Regions from separate parts of the Leptothermofonsia sp. ETS-13 genome, predicted to be linked through region 1. Evidence: riboswitches for the same ligand, from Rfam matches in the RefSeq annotation. Region 1 holds a riboswitch; each other region holds the start of a gene.

Region 1 (7,795 bases):
AAGAGATTGAGCAAATCAAACCTGTTCTAGAAGCCATTCCTGATGCCAGGCTGGCCCTAGTGGGCAACGGCCCCCATCGGCAGGCACTGGAAGCCCACTTTATCGGCACACCCACCCACTTTGTTGGCTACTTACAGGGGAGTCGAGCTCGCTTCCGCCTTTGCCTCCGCTGATGCCTTTGTGTTTCCCTCCCGTACCGAGACACTGGGACTGGTGCTTCTGGAAGCGATGGCAGCTGGTTGCCCGGTTGTCGCAGCCCGCTCTGGTGGCATTCCAGATATTGTGGAAGATGGGGTGAATGGATTTCTGTTCGATCCAGCGGATAGAAATGGAGCGATCGCCGCCACCCAACGCCTCCTAGCCAATCCTGAAGAACGGGAAGCCCTGCGTCACAACGCTCGTCGAGAAGCCGAACGTTGGGGATGGTCTGCTGCTACACGCCAGTTGCGAGGCTTTTATCAATCAGTTATTGCTAAACACTCCCCTATCCGCCGCGTAGAAAGGGTGAAACCTGGGTAAGGGCAGATTTTATAAGGGCAGATTTAACAAATCTACAATCAGCCTTTAGTTAGTGTTTCAATGAAACCTGCCCCTACTCTGTCCTGTTGCTGCCAATTCCAAGCTGCTTCTTACTTTGCTTTAATTCTTCCCAGAGATATTTAATCTTCAAGTAAGCCTCCTCTGGAGAAAGTTTGCCATTTGTTTCTAGAGAACAGATATAGCTAACTTTCTGTGAAAACTCCTGCAAATTGGCGTTAAACACAAGATTTTCTGGCTTAACTTCTCCCCGATAGGGTGTTTTTGGAAGCAAGAATTCAGAATGGTTCATTTTAATTCCCCCTTTACTTGAAACTGATTTGACTAGGAGGGATTCAGTTTTATTGTCTTGACTTAAACCCTGTCCATTTAGAAACTTGTAGTCTTTCCTGCTGGGGCAATCTCCAGGTTTCAACCTGGATGATGATTAACCAGATCTTAACCTAAAGATTACTCTCTTAACCTGAATGCATCTTAATGGGAACGCAAATTTTCCATATCTTCACAGAAGGGTAACGCTGAAGATAAAGGACTGGAGCCAGGAGCATTTCGAGTTCTGAGTTTCCGTCACCCACCACACTCTGACTCATCCACCTATCCACCCTTTCCCTTCCTGGCTTTAGCGATCAACTTTCACCGGAGCCGTTCCCCAGCCCGTTAAGCTTTGCAGATAAATTCCACCCACGATCGCCAGAAATCCCAAATAACCTATCGCTTCAACCAGATAGAATGTGTCCTCGTAGCCAAACAGGGTATGCAAAATAATGCCAGGAAATTGGCGTTCTGGCAGGAGCCGATGAGTATCCCAGAGCAATGGTCCTAAGAAGCAAGTTTCCCCAACGGATCCCTGGAAGAAACAGAGATTGGAAAACTGAGGATTGATCTGAGTAAGTCGATAGAAGGCGACATCCACGTGGGCCAGAGCAGAAACCACTAATCCTGCCACAATTAACAGCAGGAAGAGGCCCATCACCTGAAAAAACAGGCGCAGATTGATTTTGATGCCAAATTTGAACAGCAAAACACCGATCCCTATAGCCACAAGCAAACCCGAAATTGCCCCCAAAATGGGCACCCAACCCTGTTGAAACCGGGCCGAAATGAATAGGACAGTTTCAAACCCTTCTCGTAATACAGCAAAAAAGATCAGTCCAAAAATGCCCCAACCTGCGCCCCAACCTGCGCCTGCTTCTGCCTTTAAGGTGCTTCCAACAGCCCCCTCCACTTCAGCTTTCAGCAAGCGGGACTGGCGCGTCATCCAGATCAGCATCCAGCTCAACATGGCGATCGCCGCCACACTAAAAAGCCCATTCAGTAAAGGTTTGACCACTGGCTCATAGGTTTCATTGGCAGCCCCCAGAACTGTAATGATAAGGCCAAACAGAACGCCGACCAACACACTTGCTAGCAAGCCAACTCCAATACCGCCATACACCCAGAAATTGAGCTGAGTTTGTTCTGCTTTCTTCAGGTAAGCCAGTACAATCCCAACTACAAGGGCAGCTTCTACCCCTTCCCGCAGGGTGATGACAAAGGTAGGCAAAGCAGGACTCAAATCAATTGGCATGGTTAGAGAGATACAGCAGGTATCAGGTAAAGAAAGGCCAGGGGAAGGTGCATTTCGTCATTGGGGAAGTCTACTCTGGTTAAGAAGCTGGAGCTTCGTAACCCTGCCATTAAGCTCTAGCTTCTCTGAACCAACACAGGAAGTGGGAGCTTCTAATCGACATGGCCAGGCGGGAGCCTGGCAACGAGATAATGGCCAATGGATTCCCCCCAAACTTCAGATACGCCCGCCAGAACGGATGTTAACCATCAAAAATTGGACATTAGCTAATCTAAGGCTAATGTCCAAAGTCTACCAATCCTATTTTGCCCAATTCTGTAGCGATTCTGTTTGGATTGTGAAAGACTTTCCTATCCAGAAAAGCCTTTCACAACGCCTTATTCAAACCTTATTCGAAAACAGTTTAGAACACTGATAAGTAGGTAGCCATAATTAGTTGTAAAGGGGGGGGTGGGGGCTGCGCCCCCAGGTAGGGGTTTTCACCCCCTCCACGCCCCGAAATTATCCTTATTTAATTGCGGCCTAGCTACTTACTAGTGAAAGATGGCATCAGTCCAGCAACCATTGGGGTGGGGAGTGGGAAGTAGGAGGGAGCCAGAATGGTATCCGTATTCCCGCTGTGCTGTACTCGTGTTGCAAACACTCAATTTTGCAACATGAGGGTTTGGGGGCGAAGCCCCCAAGCAGGGGTGGAACCCCTGTACCCCCAACAAAACTTCCGTTTTGCTGTATTAGCTACCTACTAAGGAGCATGGATTAAATAACATCTGATTTTTCCACGTCCTTAACCTCTCCCCTGCCCCCTCTCCGGCTCGAAGAAGGGTGCCGAGCGGGGTGAGGTTCCAGAGATTATTTAATTTTCGTTCCTAACCTTGAAGCGAGGTGCTCAGAAAAAACGACACCGATGACACAGACGCCATAGCCGAAGTAACGCATGAAAGCGGGGATCATTCGAGAGGAGCTTTGAGTCGCTTTTCTACCCAGCCAAAACGCCAGTAGCGAGATCGCCAACTGAATCACTGTAAAGCCCAACAGGTAAGCCACCAACGGCGTCATCTCGGCACCCACAATGGACTCGCCATAGGCATACCCATGAAACAACCCGGCGATCGCAGCCAGTCCAGCAACAACCCCAAAATTCCACGGACAAGCGATTGCCAGTAGCAATCCCAGCGCAATCACAGAAAGAGCAATCATAATTTCAGGTACAGGCAAATCAACCTTCATAATGTGCAGGCCAGTTCCCACCATAGCTGTCACCACAAACACCAGGGGAAGCAAAGCCCCCCGCACCTGTTTAACCGAGAGTAGTCCAATAGCGACAACAAATGCCAAATGATCTAACCCAATCACTGGATGAGCTACTCCAGACAGAAAACCTTCAAGAAAACTAGCTGGGGTTCTACCCTCCATTGCATGGTGAGCCGCTGCAGGTTGAACAACTCCCCAAAAGCCAAACCCAATCAATCCCAAAATTTGAGCAATTTCAGTCCTTCTAAGGCATACGGGGAAACCAGCAAGAGCATCTAATTTTTTTAATCGTGTATTAACCATCATCCATACCTCGCAGATGAAAGGATTCTGCTAAAGAATTGGCGGGCATCCTGGCTTTAGAAGATTTTGGGTTTTGAGTTGGGTTGACTAGTTCAACCCCCAACACCCTATGGCTTCTGTTACAGTTGCGGGACAGCGGCAGACTCGCACTGCACTTTCCCCCTTACCTCCAGTGGCTGATCCCCACCAGAACCAATTCCAATGCCAGGTCAGTGTATCACAAGTGGTTATGACGAAATGAAAATCTTAGCAGGGCTTTGCGAAGGGGAAGGTAAGTGGATGAGTTTTGAGTGTAATAAAGGCAACAGGCAGCAGGGTGCAGGGGTCCCCTTGCCCTTCCACTCATCCTCTCCTTGCACCTTCTGACTCCTGATTCCCGGCTTCTCCCACCAGGCATCTACTGTCAATTGTTTAATTCGGCATAACAGAATATCTCTGCAAAAACCGGGGGAAGGGGATAGCAAAAAGGTTTTGTTTGGTTTTAAGTTTTATCCTGAAAGCTTGAATGGTAAATGAGAATGTTTATGATTATCATTATTAGATATTCATAAACCCGCCATCCATAGCAGGCATCTGGGAGTAACTTGATGAACGGCAATACTTTGGCTGAATGGGTTGAGCCCATTTAATTAAGCCCATTTATTAGGTGTGAGGAAAAGGAACCATGATGAACCAGTTATTCAAATCTCTGCTGCTCAGCCCTGTTCTCCTGGGAATGGTCGCAGCTGGGACTTCTGCTCAGATCTATCAATCAACATCTCAACCTGCGCCCAAACTTACCACCGATCCCTTAATCGACACTCCTAAAAAGAGTACTGGTGCCCTGCCCGGACGGGTGATGTTTGTTTCCCAGTTGCAGCCTACTACTCCTGTAGGGCAGGCCAATAGAGCTATGGCTCAGGTAACATCCGTTTCCCAACTGTCTGACGTGAGACCGACGGATTGGGCCTTTCAAGCGTTACAATCCCTGGTTGAACGTTATGGTTGTATCGTTGGCTATCCAGACAAAACCTACCGGGGTAATCAGGCCATGACTCGCTACGAGTTTGCAGCGGGTCTCAATGCCTGCATGGATCGCGTCAGCGAGCTAATCGCAGCGGCAACGACTGATCTGGTGAAGAAGGAAGATCTGGCAATTCTGCAAAAACTTCAGGAAGAATTTGCGACAGAATTAGCCGTTTTGCGTGGTCGGGTTGATGCCCTGGAAGCCCGTACCACAACCCTGGAAAAGCAGCAGTTTTCAACTACTACTAAGCTGAATGGAGAAGTCATCTTCGCTTTGGCGGGAGTCCTAGCTGGGGAGAACGCTCTGGGCCAGGATATTGATCGAAACGTGGTTTTGGGCGATCGCGTACGTCTCAACTTTGACACCAGTTTCACCGGGAGAGACCTGCTGCGAACCCGGCTTCAGGCTGGAAACCTGGACTTGTTTGGTCCAGTGACGCTGACCCCAGAAGGTTCCCTCCGCTTTAATGCCGACAGCGGCAACCAGGTTGGGATCGACGCCCTATTGTATCAGTTCCCCGTTGGCGAAAGCACAACCATCACAATCGAGGCAAACGCGGGTGCAACGGATGACTTTATTCCTACTCTCAATCCTTACTTTGATGGAGACGGCGGCTTTGGTGCGCTGACTCACTTTGGTACCCGCAACCCTATTTACTACTTGTTAGGTGGGTCAGGGATTGGCATCAGCCACTCGTTTGGCAATGTCTTTGAGCTGGGTTTGGGCTATCTGGCAGACAATGGTACTGGAGCCGCGAATCTGCCATTTGCCAAAAATGGCTTGTTTAACGGACCCTATGGCGCAATCGCCCAGCTAACCATCACCCCCTCTGAGCGGTTCCAAATCGGTTTAACCTACATTCACTCCTACAAAACCGACTTTTCAACCGCTGGTGAAACCGGCAGTAATCAAGCAAACTTTGTTGAATTCACAGGTTTGCCTTTTTCAACCAATTCCTATGGCATTGGTGCCTCCTTCCAAATTACCCCAGGCATTGTACTTAATGGCTCTGCAGGATACACTAAGGCGCGATCGCTGGGAGCGGGTTTCAGGGGCGACGCTGATGTCTGGAACTGGATGGTGGGGTTGGCCTTTCCTGACCTGGGCAGAAAGGGTAGCGTCGGCGGTGTTCTCGTTGGCATGGAGCCCAAAGTAACCGAAGTAGACGGTAACTTACAAGCGGCTCTTTCCGATGATCCCGACACATCCCTTCACATTGAGGCGTTTTACCAGTTCCAGGTTACAGACAACATCGCCATCACCCCTGGCCTCATCTGGCTTACTGCACCCGATCACAATCGTGGTAACGACGACATCGTGATTGGAGTTGTTCGCACCACCTTCACCTTCTAAACCAGTTTTTCCTCCTCCAACAAGCCATGTGTAGAACGTAAGGGCTCACACAATGGCTATTGGACTTTCAGGGTGGGACGTTTGTCTCACCTTTTTTATGCGAGGAGAGACGGGCGAGGGGTGAGGAGCTGTTATAGCTGTCGCCAGGTTGCTTAGAACCTTACCCCTCCTCCAGCAAAGCATCGCAATAGCGAATTAATGTCAGGACGCGATCGCTCACTTGTTTTCGCCGTTGCTCTCCTGTTCCGGCCTTCCGTGCTGCTTGCAAAAACATCACATCCATTCCTAACAGACGTAATTGTTTGTCTATTTCCACCTGGTAAGACTGCACCCGTTGTTCAACTTCAGGAGGTAGTTCATCTGTATTCAAAGTTAGAATTTTGGTCTGAAAAAATTGCTGAAGTTTAGTAACTTCTAGTTTCAATCCACTGCCATCATTCCCTTGCTTAACCGTCTCGTTCATTTGCCTCAGAGCCTGCTTAAATTCTCCGTACGACTGCTGGTGAAGTGGAAGTAACATTTTGCCTGAGCCCTTCTTTCATCATCATTAAAAAGCCCCCAATCCATTCAGCTTCGTGTTTCTTGGAAGAAACACGCACAAAAATTAGTAGATTTGTAAAGAATCTTATCCGCGTTGGTAAGATAGAGATCAAAGAAAGCTTTATACCCTTAAGGTAAGCTGTAAGTTCTAGTTCGGCTTCCTTTGTTCAGAGATAATTTGATACTTCTATCACTTTGAAATTCGTTTTAGCAATTCGGTCTTAAAGTCTGTCCGAAGACTAGAGTGGTTGAGGAAATATCTCGAGCCCAGGATGTTTTCGGGTCGGTTTTAGAAGCTAGAGCGATCCCAGTCTAGCTTACGAGTCCTGAAAAGTAGACCCAGGCTAGACCAAAGCTCATTCATCGTTAAGTGTTTGACCATTATTGCAGTAAAATCCGTTGCATTAAAATCCAGTACAACCTTTTAAGCCTTTCAACCTCCTGGCTGTGCAACATGAACTTAGCAGCTTCTGTATCATCCCTTGAACCTGTATCTCCCATTGAGTTTGTCATTCCTAACTGGCTGCGGGAGTGCATGAACGCACGACAATCAGCGGGTGACAATCCGGCTGATGATGCCAATTCTGATGCCGATCTAATTTGTCGCGCTTTTGAATTTGCCTACAGCCTACACAAAGGTCAACGGCGGGCATCAGGGGAGCCCTACATCATTCATCCAGTTGCTGTTGCAGGATTGTTGCGTGATCTGGGCGGCGGCAGTGCCATGATTGCGGCGGGTTTCTTGCATGACGTGGTGGAAGACACCAATGTTACAGCCGATGAGCTAGAAGAACGGTTTGGGAAGGAAGTCCGGTTGCTGGTTGAAGGCGTGACCAAGCTTTCAAAGTTCAATTTCTCCAGTAAAACAGAACGGCAGGCAGAAAATTTTCGCCGTATGTTTATTGCGATGGCCCAGGACATCCGGGTGATTGTCGTGAAGTTAGCCGATCGCCTCCACAATATGCGTACCTTAGAGTACTTGCCTGACCATAAACGCCGTCAAATTGCCCTGGAAACCCGCGAAATCTTTGCTCCACTAGCCAATCGTCTGGGGATCGGTCGCTTCAAGTGGGAACTTGAGGATCTGGCATTTAAGTATCTGGAACCCGAAGCCTATCGGGAAATTCAAGAACTGGTTGCGGAAAAGCGAGGCGATCGGGAAGCCCGGTTAGCGCAAGTGGTCGAAAACCTGAAGCAACGCCTGACCCAGGCAGGTATCGACTACGTTGAAATCAGCG
Region 2 (7,795 bases), 2.5 Mb from region 1:
CGAAGGGAACGGTGGTGCGATCGCTCCTGGAAGACTTTCTCAAACAGGAACAACTCAAACGCGGCTATCTGCCAGTCGTGACCCCCCACATTGCACGGGTGGATCTGTTCAAAATTTCCGGGCACTGGCAGAAGTACAAGGAAGATATGTTCCCCATGATGGCAGAGGATGAAGAGTCTGAGCAGCATGAGCAGGGCTTCGTACTCAAACCTATGAACTGCCCCTTCCACATCCAGATCTACAAGAGCGAACTCCGCTCCTATCGGGATTTGCCAATGCGATTGGCCGAGTTTGGCACCGTCTACCGATTTGAGCAGTCCGGGGAACTGGGTGGTTTAACTCGCGTGCGCGGCTTCACCGTAGATGATTCTCACCTGTTTGTCACGCCGGAGCAGCTCGATCAGGAGTTTTTGAACGTTGTGGATCTGATCCTGTCGGTGTTCAAGAGTCTGCAACTGAAAAACTTCCGGGCACGGCTCAGTTTCCGCGATCCCGACTCCGATAAATACATCGGTTCCGATGAAGCCTGGGATAAAGCACAGAGCGCCATTCGTCGGGCAGTGGAAGCGCTTGGTTTACCCCACTTTGAAGGAATTGGGGAAGCGGCTTTCTACGGGCCAAAGCTGGATTTCATCTTCCAGGATGTGCTGGATCGGGAGTGGCAGCTTGGTACTGTGCAGGTAGATTACAACCTGCCAGAGCGGTTTGAACTGGAATACGTGGCAGAGGATGGTACCCGCAAACGTCCGGTAATGATTCATCGGGCACCCTTTGGCTCCCTGGAACGCCTGATTGGGATTTTGATTGAGGAATACGCGGGGGACTTTCCACTATGGTTAGCCCCAACCCAGGCGCGGCTCTTACCCGTAGCAGAAGAGTTTTTGCCCTATGCAAAACAGGTGGTTAAGCAGATGCAGGCATTGGGACTGCGGGCAGAGGTGGATACCAGTGGCGATCGCCTCGGCAAACTGATCCGCAATGCAGAGAAGGACAAAATTCCTGTTATGGCCATCATCGGTGCCAAAGAAGTAGAATCCAACTCCCTCAGCATCCGTACTCGCGCCTCCGGTGAACTGGGCGTAATCCCGGTTTCTGAAGTGTTGGAACGGCTCAAGCACACCAATGAAACTCATGGGTACTTCTGAGGAGGGGGGGGAAGGGAATTTTTGTTAAGTGAGGAGAGAGGGGTAAGGGAGTGATAGAGTAACGGGGTGATAGACTCCATCACTCCTTGACTCCATCACTCCCCACCCATCCCCCCATCTACCCATCCCCCCATCCACCCCCCTGGAGCATCTCCATGCCAGTTCCTTTTTTGCTAAGTCGAGTGTTGTTGCGTTTTGCTGAAGAGTCAGAGGATTTGCTGGGGGAGCTTTCAGCCGTTGTCAGGACACCGGATGGCAATCTCTGGTTGGGTTCTGATGAACTGAATACAATTGAACGGCTATCTCCAATTGAGCCTTATATTTTTGGCAAGCATCAACCGTTCAAGGTGGGGGATTTTGTCCCTTTGCTGAATCAGGAGGATGAAATTGACATTGAAGGTATTGATTATTCCGATTCCTATCTGTGGATAGCGGGTTCTCACAGCTTAAAGAGGAAGAAGCCTAAGGGAAAAAATTCAGATAAAGATATCCGCCGACTCGCCGAGATCCAGCGAGAACTAAACCGTTATTTAATTGCCAGAATTCCAGTTATTGAGGGTGAACTATACAAAACTTGTCCCCATCCCAGGGATCCAGATCGGGAATTGACGGCTGCCTATCTTCAGAGAACAGAAGAAAGCAATCAGTTGATTGATGTTTTGAAAGAAGATGAACATCTGGGTCCCTACCTTTCAATGCCGATTCCTGGTAAAGAAAATGGTTTTGATATTGAAGGTTTGGCAGTTTACAAAGACAGGTTGTTCTTAGGATTACGGGGACCTGTTTTACAGAGTTGGTCAGTCATTTTAGAGATTGAAGTGAAGGAATTGGAGCTGGGAGTGTTAACTTTAAAGACTCTTGGAAAGGATGGGAAGAAATATATCAAGCACTTTCTTGAACTGAACGGATTGGGTATTCGGGAACTTTGCTTTTGTGGGGATGATTTAATTATTTTGGCAGGCCCTACGATGCAATTAGAAGGGGAGATGCGTTTATTTCGGTTGAAAAAAGTGCTGGAGCGATCGCACGACTCGTTAATTTGGGAAACGTCCAATCATTTAGAAGTTTTGTTTGATTTGCCTTTCACAATTGGGAGTGATCATGCTGAAGGGTTATCACTTTTTCCATGTTTAGGGCAGCAAAATGCGCTCATGGTAGTTTACGATTTACCTGATGAAAGGAGAAGAATCGCACCCAATGCTGTCTTTGCCGATGTTTTTCTTTTGGAATGAAAAGTAATGGATGCCCACGAAAAGCTGAAAAAGGTTGAAACAGCAGCTCTAGAAGAGGCGATCGCCAAGATCGTCTCAGAAGCAACCGGATGGCAATATTCCTGCACCATTTCTGAGATTGAATATGGCGAGCTGGGACGGGCTCAGTTAAAACTGACCCTGGAAACCTCAGAATGGCTGAGTGCAAACCTGAAGCAGGATTAAGACGTTTGCGATCGCAACCTTGAGCTAGAATCACAAAGCGACTTCAGATTGTCTGGGGGATCAGCCCAGGCAGGGTCAAGTTGACCTGGGGAAAGTTCGGTGTAAATCCGACACTGTGCCGCAACTGTGAAGGGAATTCACATTGAACCATATCAATGTCCAATGGTGAATTTCCCAAGTCAGGATGCCTATCTGAAGCACCCTGTACCGTAATGCCTGCGACTCACAGGCGGAGGTTGTTGATGCAAAGTTTGAAAGTTTTGCGCCGTTCACCTACGGCGGACTACATTGCTACGGTTGTAGAATCGGTCTTTCTAACACCCACGATTAAATCGATTCGGTTGCGGCTGGATCGAGACGAGTTTCGGTTTTTACCGGGGCAGTCGGTATGGCCCAAGTTTGAGCGCGATGGACGACGATTCAGCAAAATTTACTCAATTGCCTCTTCCCCGTCTCGTTGCCCCGAAATTGAACTCTGTGTTTCTCGCGTAGGCTGGAGTTCTGCCTACATCCAGGATTTGCAAATGGGGCAAACCCTGCCCCTGCGAGGACCCTATGGGCTGATGACGATCAGTGAACTGCCCCCGAGATCGCGCCTTTACATTGCAGAAGGATCTGGCATTGCACCGCTAAAAAGTCAGATTGACTGGCTCTATGAGTCTGGTTTCCAGTACCCGGTATGGTTGATCCAGTCCAACCCTGAAACCCCAGACCAGTTGCCTTACCGTAACTACTGGCATCGCTTCAGCCAAACCTGGTCTACTTTTCATTACATTGAGGTGATTAACCACCATCCAGAGAACGTCCTGGCACGACAGGGGCTCAATCTGGCGGAGTGGGATGTGGACATTTGTGCCGTCGGCGATCGCCCAGACCAGATTCAGGCCACAGTTCTGGCTTTGGGAGCCCGGTTGGAGCAGGTGCGATCGGAGAAGTTCATTGCATTCTGATTTGGAGAATAAGACTTAGAAGCCAGGAGCCAGAAGGGGAAAGTAGGGAGAAGTGATGGAGTAAATCGAGTGGAAGAGTGAAGGAGTAAAGCAACCTGACCCTATCACCCTATTCCCCTATCACTCCATCACCTCTTCACTCCTCACCCGAATTCAACAAAGAGGGAGAGCATGAGAGAATAAAGTCTATGACTTTAGAAGATTCGACGGAACCCAAACCCCAACCGGCTTCGACCGTTCGTTCCCCAGCCTGGAAGAGCTGGCTGGAAAATGTTCAAATTCTTTTTATTGCACTGATCCTGGCGTTGTTGATTCGGACGTTTGTAGCAGAACCCCGTTACATTCCATCTGATTCGATGGTGCCTACCCTGGAGGTGAGCGATCGCCTCGTTGTTGAAAAACTGTCTTATCGGTTCCGACCACCGGAGCTGGGCGATATCGTGGTTTTCAATCCGCCTCCCCAGCTTCAAATTCAGGGGTATGCCAAAGACCAGGCGTTTATTAAACGAATCATTGGCAAGCCTGGTCAAACCGTTTTTGTTCGCGACGGCAAGGTTTACCTGGACAATCAACCTCTCCAGGAACCCTACATTACAGAGCCCCCCAATTACACCTGGGGTCCAGCACAAGTTCCAGAGGGTGCCTACTTTGTGATGGGCGATAACCGCAACAACAGCAACGATTCTCACATCTGGGGCTTTCTGCCTCAGCAGAACATTATTGGTCGAGCCTGGTTTCGGTTCTACCCTTTTAACCGAATAGGTGTCATTTACCACGCCCAACCCCACTCATCTACTCATCCACTCCATCACTCCCCCTCCCGACCCCTAACTCCTGATTCCTTCCAATCTAAAACTTGAGGTAATGCATTAACTCTGCCGTCAGGTCACTGGGTAAGGACAGACGGCGCTGGAGGTGAATTAAATTACGATAGGGTCCCTGCACTCGATTTTCAACGATCGCCCGTGCCAGATAGAGATCGACCCTGGGAATTCTCAACAGCATTTCAACCGTTGCCAAATTAGGATTGACGGGCTTGATACTGTAAACGCTGTCGCCAGCGTAATAGCAAAATTGAAGAATCAGTTCTAATGGCTTAAGACGCTGGACGGGCATGCCCAGAGCTGCTGCAATATCTTCTAAACAATGAAATTGCACACCCGCTTGAGCCAGATCAACTAACGTCCGTGCCTGATGAATAGACAACCCTGGTAATCTCAGCCAGTCATCTACCCCCGCCTGATTTGCGTCGATTTTAACTCCCAGATTGGCTGCCAGTTCAACTTCAGCCAGGGATTGAAAGCGGTAGTACGGATCATTTAGAATGCGCCAGCGGAGTGAGGGATAGGTGGCGATCACTTTCAATCGAGATTGGGTGGTTGTAGATAACCAATCGAGGAATGCCATCGGGTTACACAATGCGATCAGGTTACACAATGCGATCAAGCAGTTGGCGACGTTTTTGTTCAAACTCGTACTCCGAAATGAGCCCATCGGCGCGGAGCTGGTCAAGCTGGCGTACCGCATCGGCGATCGCCCCCACCTTAACCGGATCTACCCCCACAGAACTAGAAACCACCCGGGGTTCGGAAGTTATTCCCGAATTAAACTTCAAATCAAACTCCTCTGAGTCCTGTATTAAATACCAGGCCCCCTCAATCGCACTGGCGATTTTAGGAATGGGAGTCAATGCCAACAACATGTACAAAATGCCCCACAAAGGCTGTTGCAAATAAAACTTGTGCAACCCCGAAACGGGAATGGGATTTGCTGCACTGGCAAATGCCAGAAGAGCAGCAACCTTACGATTTTTGGGCTTATTCAACATGCTGCCTGACTCCACAGAAAACTCGCGAAGCCTCTCATTTGAAGAGGTGAAGAGGAACGTACCCGTTGCCTCACAATCACTTCTACCATATTGACTGCTTAAAGTAGACAACAGCTTAAAAAAGTAGACAACAGCAAATTTGTTGGCTATCCTTCCTCTGGATCTTTCCTGTTGGGTCTGAATGAACACAGTACAGTAGAAGTAGGGCATTTAATATCAAGTTTGTTCGGCATCCAAGGCTACCGAATCAATGTCACCAAGTTCGCTTTCCTCAGACTGGCTGAACCGATTTTCCGATCCTTACGCAGTGCTAGGGGTTTCCATTGCAGCGGACGATCGCCGAGTTTTGAACCGTTACCGGGCGGTCACTAAAATTCTTCACCCTGACAGTCAAGCCCTTGCCGATGCGGCAAATAAAGAGTTTGCCGTTCAGCTCCTCGCTCGCCTCATCAACCCCGCTTATCAAAAGTTAAAGCAGGAGAAGGGAAGAAAGGAAAACACCGCTTTGTTAAGGTTTAAGGTGCGACGATTGGTGCGGGAGGCTTCTCTATCACCTCAAAGTGACCCGGCCCGCAGACTCTTACAGTATCCAGTCAGCGAAGTGGATGTGTTCTATGAGCAGGCGATCGCCCAGCTTGCCGAAGTTCAATACAATCCCCTCAATCAGTTCGAGTCCATTACGCCGCAATTGGGAGAATTAAATCTGGTTTACCTTCAGCTCAAAATGGGGGAGGTCTTTATCGGCGAAAAGCGAACTGGGTTGGTCGCCGCCAAGGAAGCAAAGCTGCTTCAGTTTTCACCCTCCCCAGCGGACACCGCAACTGCTACTGAAAATTATGCTCAGCGCCACTACCGGCGAGCGCAGGAGTACATGAAAAAAGGAAACTGGAATCAAGCTGTTCAAGAACTGCGGGATGCTATCAAAATTGAAGCCGATAAAAGTGAGTATCATGCCCTACTGGGAGTTGCTTACCTTCAGCAAAATCTGCCAGGGATGGCAACGGTTTATATGCGTCAGGCACTGAAGCTTAATCCCCGTGACCCATTAGCTACGAAATACGCTGCTAAACTAGGTATTCCATCGTCTGCCGACAATGAAGCTCAAAAGAACAGCAAAACAGCCAATCGTCATCAAAACTCTAAACCGACAAAGGGTGGAGGATTGTTTAGTTTTTTTCGGTCAAAGAAATAGGGTAGTGAAACCCCTACCTGCTACGACTTAACTGAACCGAGGGACTGCATTAAAATAATTTCATAGTCTTAGACAGGCAATCCACAGTGGTGGGTTGATATCAAACATCTGATATAAAGCGATGGGATTTTTTGATTCTGAAATTGTCCAACAAGAAGCCCGACAGCTATTTGAGGACTATCAATCCCTCATGAAACTGGGGGCCGACTATGGAAAGTTCGATCGCGAGGGCAAAAAGCTCTTCATAGAGCAGATGGAATCCATAATGGAGCGTTATCGCATTTTTATGAAGCGGTTTGAACTTTCCGAAGACTTTATGGCACAGATGACGGTTGAACAACTGAAAACCCAACTGGGTCAATTTGGCATTACTCCTCAGCAGATGTTTGACCAGATGCATTTGACACTAGAGCGAATGAAAGCTGAAGTCGAGAGAATGCCATAAGCTGACTTTCTTACTAGTAGATCAAAATATGAGATCAAAAAGGATCGAAACAAAAGTTTTGATCAACGTTCTGGATAGGGTAGAGGGGTAAGATTTCTACTTCTCCGTATTGCAAAATTTAGTGTTTGCAAAACTAGGGGCGTGGAAATTCAGAGGGTGAGCGGAAGTTTTCAACCGGAACTCCTCTCAAAGCCTGTTCCATAAAATCTCGCCAAACTGGGGCGACAAACGTACCGCCAGTTGCTCCTTTGCCAACCGGACTATAGTTATCATTACCAACCCAAACAGCCGTAGCAAGCTGCGGCACGTAACCGACAAACCAGATGTCCCGTTCGGAAGATGTAGTGCCTGTTTTGCCTGCCGCTGGGCGATCAAGTCTTGCCGCAGTCGCCGTCCCCTTAGTGATGACACCTTGCATCACATCTGTGAGGGACGCTGTTGCCCACGGGTCAAGTACTAACTGAGGCTTGGGTGTGTTATCCAGCAGCACATTTCCCATACTGTCTGTCACCTGAACAATCAGGGTTGTTTCCGAATACCAACCATTGCTGGCAAAGGTAGCAAAGGCAGATGCCATTTCCAGGGGAGTCAAATCGACAGCTCCCAGTGGGAGTGACACCACAGGCTCAATCGGAGAACGAATTCCCAATGTGCGACATACGTCAATGACCTTACTTAACCCAATATCCTGCCCTATACGCACTGCTGGTACATTCCGAGATACCTCCAGCGCTTTGCGGATGGTAATCGGGCCATAGAAAGAGCCATCATAATTTTGAGGGGTATAGTATTCATACCC
Region 3 (7,795 bases), 1.9 Mb from region 1:
AATTATTGCTCTTTGGTTCTTTTCTTGGTCTGCTTTCGGTGTTTTCCTACTTTTACATTGGTTGTTTGGTAGCATTGGTATTTGTTTGGGCTATCATCGTTTACTGAGTCACCGCAGTTTTCAAGTTCCTCGGTGGCTAGAGTATGCGATCGCTATAATTGGTGCTTTAGCCATGCAAGGTGGTCCGATTTTTTGGGTAGCTGGGCATCGGTTACACCACGCTTATACGGAAGATGAAGTCAAAGATCCCTACTCGGCTCGTCGAGGATTTTGGTGGAGTCATTTGTTGTGGTTGGTGTATCCTCAGCCTGAATTCTTTGACTATGAACAATATGTCCGCTTTGCGCCTGACTTAGCAAAGCAATCCTTTTACCGTTGGCTCAATCGCTACTTTTTATTGCTGCAATTACCCTTAGGAATATTGCTCTATGAGATCGGGGGTTGGTCGTTTGTGCTGTGGGGAATGTTTGTGAGGGCAGTCTGGCTTTGGCATAGCACTTGGTTCATTAATTCGGTGACGCATCTGTGGGGCTACCGCACCTTTGAAACAGCCGACAACTCGCGAAATCTGTGGTGGGCAGCCTTACTGACCTATGGTGAAGGTTGGCACAATAACCATCATGCATATCCACAAGTTGCAAAAGCTGGTTGGCAATGGTGGGAGATTGATGTTACATGGTGGACTATCAATCTGTTGCGATGGCTTGGTTTAGCACGAAAAGTGAATTTGCCTCCGGTCCCGATGCGATCGCCCTGGTGATTCAAGCATCTCTCCATCAACAAAGAGTTGAAAAAAATTCCACATGAATTAATCATCAAACAAACTGTCTTGAAAGAAGGCTGACACATTCTTTGTAATTGACAGAGAATCATGTTGCACTGATTTTCTTTTACAGCGGTAGTCATTGTGGTTAAGACGGGTGCAGGGGTGGAACCCCTGGCTGGGGGCGAAGCCCCCCACTCCCTCTCCAATTCCAATGTCCTAAAGCACTTGCGTAGAGCTATACTAATTATTTTTGACCCCACGGAAATAATTTACCCACTTGCTTGACTCGAGTAATCACGGTTGCATGATGCCCCCCTTTGATCCATTCAATCACTCGAAAGTCTGAGCCATTGACACACAGTCTGAGGTACCTCCGTAAACTCATTGGAGTATCTAGCAGTCGGAGAGTAGCAACCAAAGAACTGTCTTCTACACTCCTTGCAAATGTGATTTTGTTTACTACTCCTTGCAAATGTGATTTTGTTTACTCTTCTGTTTACCATTTTTACTGATACTTGTTGAATCATATTCTGGTCATTGCATAGCTTCTCCACCTAGGGCAAACGTATACTCAATAATGGGAGGGATTGCTGAATTTGAGTATGAAATAGGTGATGTATGCTCAAAACTTCGTTTCGATTCATACTGCTTTTCAGCAACGCCTAATGGGAGGATGAGGGAAAAACTAATCATTCGTGTGTGCGGCATTCCTAGGATAGAGGAGGAAGTAAAGGAGCTATCCACATGGCCAGTGCATGGGCAAGCCAGAATTGGTTGGTGTTAGCCCACGTTAAGGTAGACGAAAAGTCCAATGAAATCATCGCCATTCCTCAGTTATTGCAGGTATTGGTTTGAGAGGGTTATATCGTAACGATTGATGCGATGAGGCCCAAACGGATATTACCGGGCAAAATTATCGCAGCAGGGGGTGATTAGGATCTTTACAAAAAGAACTTGAGTAACTTCTAAAACATGTTGCCTGCCTACAAGGTTTTCTAAGCTTTGGGAGTGCAATTTAAATTTGTAAGGATCCTTATCATTATGCAACGCTTATGCAACGCCCAGAATGTGTCATAAAACCCTTTCATAAAAAAACTTTCATAAAACCCCTTATTGTGTTAATATCCAAATACTCATTCGGTTCTGATGGGGAGCAGCCATCAGACGCAAGGGGGAAAGTGCAGTGTAAATCTGCCGCTGTCCCGCAGCTGTAATGAGAGTTGTAACTCTCTGAGTCAGAATGCCCGCCGATTAGTAGACCCGTTATATAAACATCTGCGAGGTACGGATGATAAAAACTTCAGGCTTTTGCAATTGGCTCTTTGCCAGAAATTGAAGGTTATAGCGTTCTAGATTGACTATTTGAGGTGAACGCGAGGTTGACGCAGCGAGTCTACCTGAGGAAAGGTAGCTGTATTTACGCTGGCAATTGTAGCTAGCATCCTCACCGCGTCTAGTTGTGAGCTGTTTTCTAATCGGGAAACGGCCAGCTTTCGCACTTATTTACAGAATTGCGCTACCGCTATGACCATTCAAATTGCAACGCTGGGGTATCCCCGCATTGGTAAAAATCGTGAGGTTAAAAAGGCATTAGAAGCCTTTTGGAGCAACAAATCCGATACAGACATCTTGTTGCAAACAGTCCAAGAAGCTGAATTTGCAAACTGTGAATTTGCAAACTGGAAGATACAGCTCGAAGCAGGGATTGATTGCATCGGCATTGGCGACACCACCCTCTACGATCATGTGCTGGATTGGACAGTGCGGTTCGGATTAATCCCAAATCGCTTTCAATCTCTCACCGAACTTGACCAGTATTTTGCAATAGCACGCGGCAGGGACGGCATTTTAGCGATGGAGATGACCAAGTGGTTTGATACCAATTATCACTACATAGTGCAGAACATAGTGCAGATCGACGAGCCTGCTCTACGAGAGGGATTACCCTTGAAGCCAGAGCACTGGAACGAGTATCTATCTTGGGCGGTTGATGCGTTTCGTTTGGCCGCTGGGGTTGCCAAGCCAGAAACCCAAATTTACACCCACATGTTTTACTCCGAGTTTGGTGACATTATTCAGCACATTGAGCGTCTCGATGCAGATGTATTGTCCATTGAAAATAGCCGCAGCAACAATGGAACCCTATTTGAAATCATCGATACGGGCTACCAACGCCAAGTTGGCAACGGTGTTTACGATGTCTACAGTCCAGTGGTTTCCAGCATCGAACAGATGGTTCAGCAGCTAAAAACTGGAATTGCCAATCTAGTGATTGAACAGATTTAGGTTAACCCGGATTGCAGATTGAAAACACGCCGCTGGGAGGAAGTGATTCCCGCTCTGAAAAACATGGTAGAAGCCTCACACATCGTTAGGAGAAAAGCCCATGCGACCAAAGAATGAAGTATGGCAAGGTTATTGCGGCTACTGGCAAGATCTATTCATTCGGGAAAATCTGTTATCCCTGGGACATGCGGCATGGCAAGGATTTACCACTCAAGGACGGGGCATAGTGGTCTGCGATGTAGCGATTATCGAAGCTAAGTCTGTGGATTGGAATAGCGACGTCGTGAAATATACAGTTCGGTTTGTGCCCCTACCTGATATTCCAGCCTATTTGCAGGCGCTCAATTTAGAGACAACTTTAACTGATTACCTACTCGATATAGCACAAACCTACGATCCCATCCAGCACGTTCTGCTGTTGATTAACGAAAATGGCCGGGCCGATATCAATTGGCTTGAACATCTTGCTATCTCCCCAGCCGACTGTTATCAGCAGATGGAGCCGCGTTGGTCAGAGTTCCAGCTTGAAGACCCTGCCCACGGAGGATGCTATGAGTGAAATTCCTGAACTGATGGCCTGGCAGCAGGAGTTTATTGCTAAGAATTTGTTGGAGATCGGCTATAACGCCTGGGCGGGTTACTTAGGCAGTGAACGCGGCGCCATTATTTGTAGTACCAATTCTCCGAAAGTTAGTATTGCAGGGGAATCTTTTCGCACCCACTTTACTCAGCGATCGTGCTTGGCGGCCTTTTTGAATGCCTGGTTAGCAGTTCCTGATACAGTGATTCTGCGTCACCACTTTATAACAGCTCAGTTGGTCAAGCGCTTGCAATCTCTGGTGCAGCAACAGGAAATTTATCGAATCAAGGGCTTTGTTGCTGTGCCTAATAAGGCCACGCGGTTGGTCATTCAAGGTGTGGGCAATCGATTTGATACTTTTTACGATCGCCCCTGGCAACCCGATGAACCCCGTCAAACTCGATTAGTCTTCATCAGGCGATTGCTCCAGCAAAGCCAAATTTCCCTAGCCCTCCTAGCTAACTCGCCTAGTTGGCTGAAGCAATCTCATGAGCCACCTGTTCTGCTTTGAAGAAGCCGGCCCTAGAGATTAAAGATTTATCCAGAAAATTTTATCCAGAAAATGAGAATGATAATTATTATCATTTTGTGCACCTCGTGATGTAAAGGATATGGAGATGAGTTGTTGGTATTCTATTGTCGCTTTGAGATGGGCTGTAAGTGGACTCGCTCTACTGCCGATTCCTGTTTCCGCAATGCCCACTGCGTTAGAGTTATTCAAGCCCGAAGAAACAATGATAACCGCTCAAGAGTCGTCTAGTCCGGCCCCTAGCCCCACTCCAATCGTTCCAGCCCAGTCAGATAATCTTGATGCAGATGAAGAACTTGATGCAGATGAAGAAGAGTTGATCATCATCGAACGGATTCTGCGGCAACCTGTATCTACTCCCGGTCGGGGAGAAGCGATCCTGCGCGATTCCACGCGTCCAACCTATGTGATTAATCGGGAAGAAATGGAGCAGCGGGGAGCCAGAACTGTGCGGGAAGCGCTACGGTTTTTGCCAGGAATTTTAGGGGATGGCACTGTAGGCAGCCAGGTCAATTCCCTCAGTGGGCAGTTTATTCGCGGCTCAAATACGGCGCAGGTATTGATTTTGCTGGATGGTCGTCCAGTGAATAATCTGGGTGGGGGCGGTTTTGATCTATCAGAATTCACCACTGATGCGATTGAGCGGATTGAGGTGTTGCCAGGGGGGGGGTCAACGCTGTATGGGTCAGGTGCGATCGGCGGAATTATCAATATCATCACTCGTCGAGCTGAACAAAAGCCATTCAATGCTCGTGTCAGCGGGAGTTTTGGTAGCTATGGCTATGATGATCAAACTCTACAAATTAATGGCACAGTCGATCCAGTACGCTATTTCCTCAGCTATAACCGCATCCAGGCTGAGTATGATTTTCCTTTTTCCATTCCCGAAGCGGGGTTTCGCAGTACTCGGAACAATGGGGATGCGCTATACAACAATCTGAATGCCCGGCTGGAATTCAAGTTGGGCGATCGCGCTACCCTCAGCTTCAACACCTTCTACTTACCCAAAGAGCAAGGAGTTCCGGGCGGTGTGCCAATTCCCTTTCCCATCTTTGGACAGGGCTTTTTCAACTCCCTCACCGATAACAACCGTAAGTATACAGATCAGGTCTTAAGTGATGTGACATTGCAAGTACAATTGGGAGCAGGCACTGATTCTTTACTCACGACTAGACTCTATTTAGACTTTCTCAATACTCGATTTGATAATCGCACTGCCTTTGCAGATACTCTTTCAGTTGTGCGTGGTGTTCCAGTTCTAAGGCGCACATCTCAAACACAGCAACGGTTTCAAACTAGACAGCGATCTCTGGGCATCCAGGTGCAGCACAACTGGAAACTGGCTGCGAATCAAACTATAATCTATGGCTTCGATTATCGCAACACTGATGTAGAGAACCTGACACAAAATCTGATCACTGATGTTGTGCGAATCAACTACGATGATCGCATTGGACAATGGGCCGTCTTTGCACAGTACGCACTCGATATTGTACCCCAATTGACCGTGACAGCAGGGCTACGCCAGGATTTTAGTAGTTTACGCAATGGTTCAGCCCTGTCCCCCTCCGTGGGAGCCAGACTATTGTTAGGTGATTCAACGACATTACGTGCCAACTATATTCGCAGCTTTCGCACCCCTACTTTGGCAAACCTGTTCAATGCCAATCCGACTAATATTGGTAATCCCGACCTCAAGCCGGAACGGGGCAACAGCTTTGACGTGGGGATTGATCAGAAGATTGGCAACTTTGCCCTTTTACGGTTGACCTACTACCACAACACCATTTCCGATTTGATTGCCTTCCAGCGTATCAACCCACCTGTCAATGGGATTTCTGGCACCTTTCAAAACCTGGGGAAAGTACGCTCTCAAGGGTTAGAGGCTGCACTGAATGTACAAATCGTCCCCAATGTTTATGCCTTTGTTGGATATACTTTGAATGATCCCAAAATTCTCCAGAGTGTAAATCCAGGTGAGGAAGGGCGAGAACTCCGATTTGCAGGAGCAAATAAACTAAACCTAGGACTCTGGTATGAAAATGCAACGGGCTGGTACGCTGGACTATTAATGAACTCCTTAAGTAGCTATCCTACAAATAACCTGAACACCGAGTTTTTGCCAGGATACACTACGTTTGATTTGCGGTTGAGAGTACCAATTACCTCTCAATTGAGACTGAACTTTGGCATTGAAAATCTCTTCAATCAGCGGTATCAGGTATTTCCAGGATTTCCTGATGCGGGACGTATTATTCAGGGAGGGCTGACCTATAACTTTTAAGGAGGATTGTAATGTCTGAATTTAATCGCCAGGTAACACCATTGCACCAGTCTGCTAAGGAACCATTACCCAGTGGTGGATGGATAGAATTTGAAGATTTCCCAACCACGATCGATGTGCTGGGTTCACTCCTGTATTTTCTATTCCAGGATCACTGGCAGGAAGTTGGTTTAGGACACATGGTGGATGGCAGTGTACTGGAACTGGAATTCCCCCAACCTCCCAAAATCATTCGCCTGTACGATGGCTACCTGACTGTTGTGACCGAAGGCTGGCATATGCACCTGTGTATTGAAGAGAATCAGGGCGGCCCAGAATCAACCACACCCAAAGAACTGAGTCGCAAACGATTGGTCAGTCGAGCTGCATTGTATCGACGGTTTAACCCTCGTGGACAAGTTCGTAGTTGGGGCATTCAGTTCTGGAATGGAGCGGGGGAGCGGATGATGAATGTGTTTTTGCCTAATCCATTTGTAGGTGAGAATGAGGATTTGTTACCGGAGAATAAGCCCGATCTTCGCAAGCTCGGATTGTATGAACAATTGCGAGAAATTTATGTCCAGGGCAGTCAATTGATTCCTTACGAAACCAATCCTTTAAAGCGTCCGTTTGTCTCGGTCTGTCGATCAGGACGGTGTAATCCTACTCGGAACTGGCAACCGATTTATGAGGCGTTACGGAGTGCCGTGGCGGAGTCGGGGTTAGAAGTAGATGTGATTCATTCTGGTTGTTTAGAAGTATGTAAATTGGGACCTGTTGTGTTTTATTCTGGCGATAAAACTTGGTATACCTGTGTCACGTCTGAACTTGCTCAAGATATTGTGTATGAACATCTTTGTAAAGGTAATAAAATCAAGTCTCATCTATATCCGCCAGCGAAAGATTTATGAGTAAACATCTGAATCTTGGTTGGTTGATTTTAGTAAGTGCGATCTCACTTTCTTCCTGTGCGATTGCGCCTCCTCAAAAGACTCCTGAGCTTTATTCAGAGTGCATCGACAACTACCAGAAAGGAGTGGATTATTTCCCTCATAAGGTGCACATTACGAATGCTCAAGGGTTTACTGTTGACTACCATAAGCATTACAAGATTGTGTCAGTAAATCATCCCTGGAAGGATGCTAGGACCCGGTTTCAATATATCCTAGTACAGTGTGGTACCCCCACTCCTGAAGGATTTAAGCCGGAACAAGTTATACAAATTCCAGTGCGATCAGTGGTGACTTTATCCACGACTCACTTTGTGCCCTTGCAACAATTGGGAGTGCTTGATCGCTTGATAGGAATCAGCAACTTTAAGGACGTGACAACCCCTGCAGTGAATGAAAAGGTTCGAAAGAATCAACTTGC

The links. Region 1 has a riboswitch for cobalamin ahead of P4D80_RS04135 (HupE/UreJ family protein). Riboswitches for the same ligand answer to the same signal wherever they lie in the genome.
Region 2: another riboswitch for cobalamin. It lies ahead of P4D80_RS17935 (FAD-binding oxidoreductase); the one in region 1 lies ahead of P4D80_RS04135 (HupE/UreJ family protein).
Region 3: another riboswitch for cobalamin. It lies ahead of P4D80_RS12535 (hypothetical protein); the one in region 1 lies ahead of P4D80_RS04135 (HupE/UreJ family protein).

The regions. Positions count from the first base shown of each region.
Region 1 covers NZ_CP120836.1:894,652-902,446, forward strand. Annotated here, with positions in the region: gene P4D80_RS04115 (glycosyltransferase family 4 protein) at 1-173, shown strand, start outside; gene P4D80_RS04120 (glycosyltransferase) at 181-519, shown strand; gene P4D80_RS04125 (DUF7219 family protein) at 593-829, opposite strand; gene P4D80_RS04130 (FTR1 family iron permease) at 1,157-2,104, opposite strand; gene P4D80_RS04135 (HupE/UreJ family protein) at 2,954-3,661, opposite strand; cobalamin riboswitch at 3,682-3,870, opposite strand; gene P4D80_RS04140 (iron uptake porin) at 4,323-6,017, shown strand; gene patD (heterocyst frequency control protein PatD) at 6,178-6,537, opposite strand; gene P4D80_RS04150 (RelA/SpoT family protein) at 7,012-7,795, shown strand, end outside.
Region 2 covers NZ_CP120836.1:3,931,311-3,939,105, reverse strand. Annotated here, with positions in the region: gene thrS (threonine--tRNA ligase) at 1-1,145, shown strand, start outside; gene P4D80_RS17945 (DUF3616 domain-containing protein) at 1,301-2,377, shown strand; gene P4D80_RS17940 (hypothetical protein) at 2,384-2,581, shown strand; cobalamin riboswitch at 2,610-2,791, shown strand; gene P4D80_RS17935 (FAD-binding oxidoreductase) at 2,824-3,531, shown strand; gene lepB (signal peptidase I) at 3,720-4,391, shown strand; gene P4D80_RS17925 (ComEA family DNA-binding protein) at 4,381-5,001, opposite strand; gene P4D80_RS17920 (SHOCT domain-containing protein) at 4,961-5,359, opposite strand; gene P4D80_RS17915 (J domain-containing protein) at 5,610-6,551, shown strand; gene P4D80_RS17910 (DUF1825 family protein) at 6,673-6,996, shown strand; gene P4D80_RS17905 (transglycosylase domain-containing protein) at 7,130-7,795, opposite strand, start outside.
Region 3 covers NZ_CP120836.1:2,768,615-2,776,409, reverse strand. Annotated here, with positions in the region: gene P4D80_RS12540 (acyl-CoA desaturase) at 1-760, shown strand, start outside; cobalamin riboswitch at 1,889-2,030, shown strand; partial or broken gene P4D80_RS12535 (hypothetical protein) at 2,291-3,169, shown strand; gene P4D80_RS12530 (hypothetical protein) at 3,153-3,611, shown strand; gene P4D80_RS12525 (GTP-binding protein) at 3,604-4,143, shown strand; gene P4D80_RS12520 (TonB-dependent receptor) at 4,328-6,445, shown strand; gene P4D80_RS12515 ((2Fe-2S) ferredoxin domain-containing protein) at 6,457-7,335, shown strand; gene P4D80_RS12510 (ABC transporter substrate-binding protein) at 7,482-7,795, shown strand, end outside.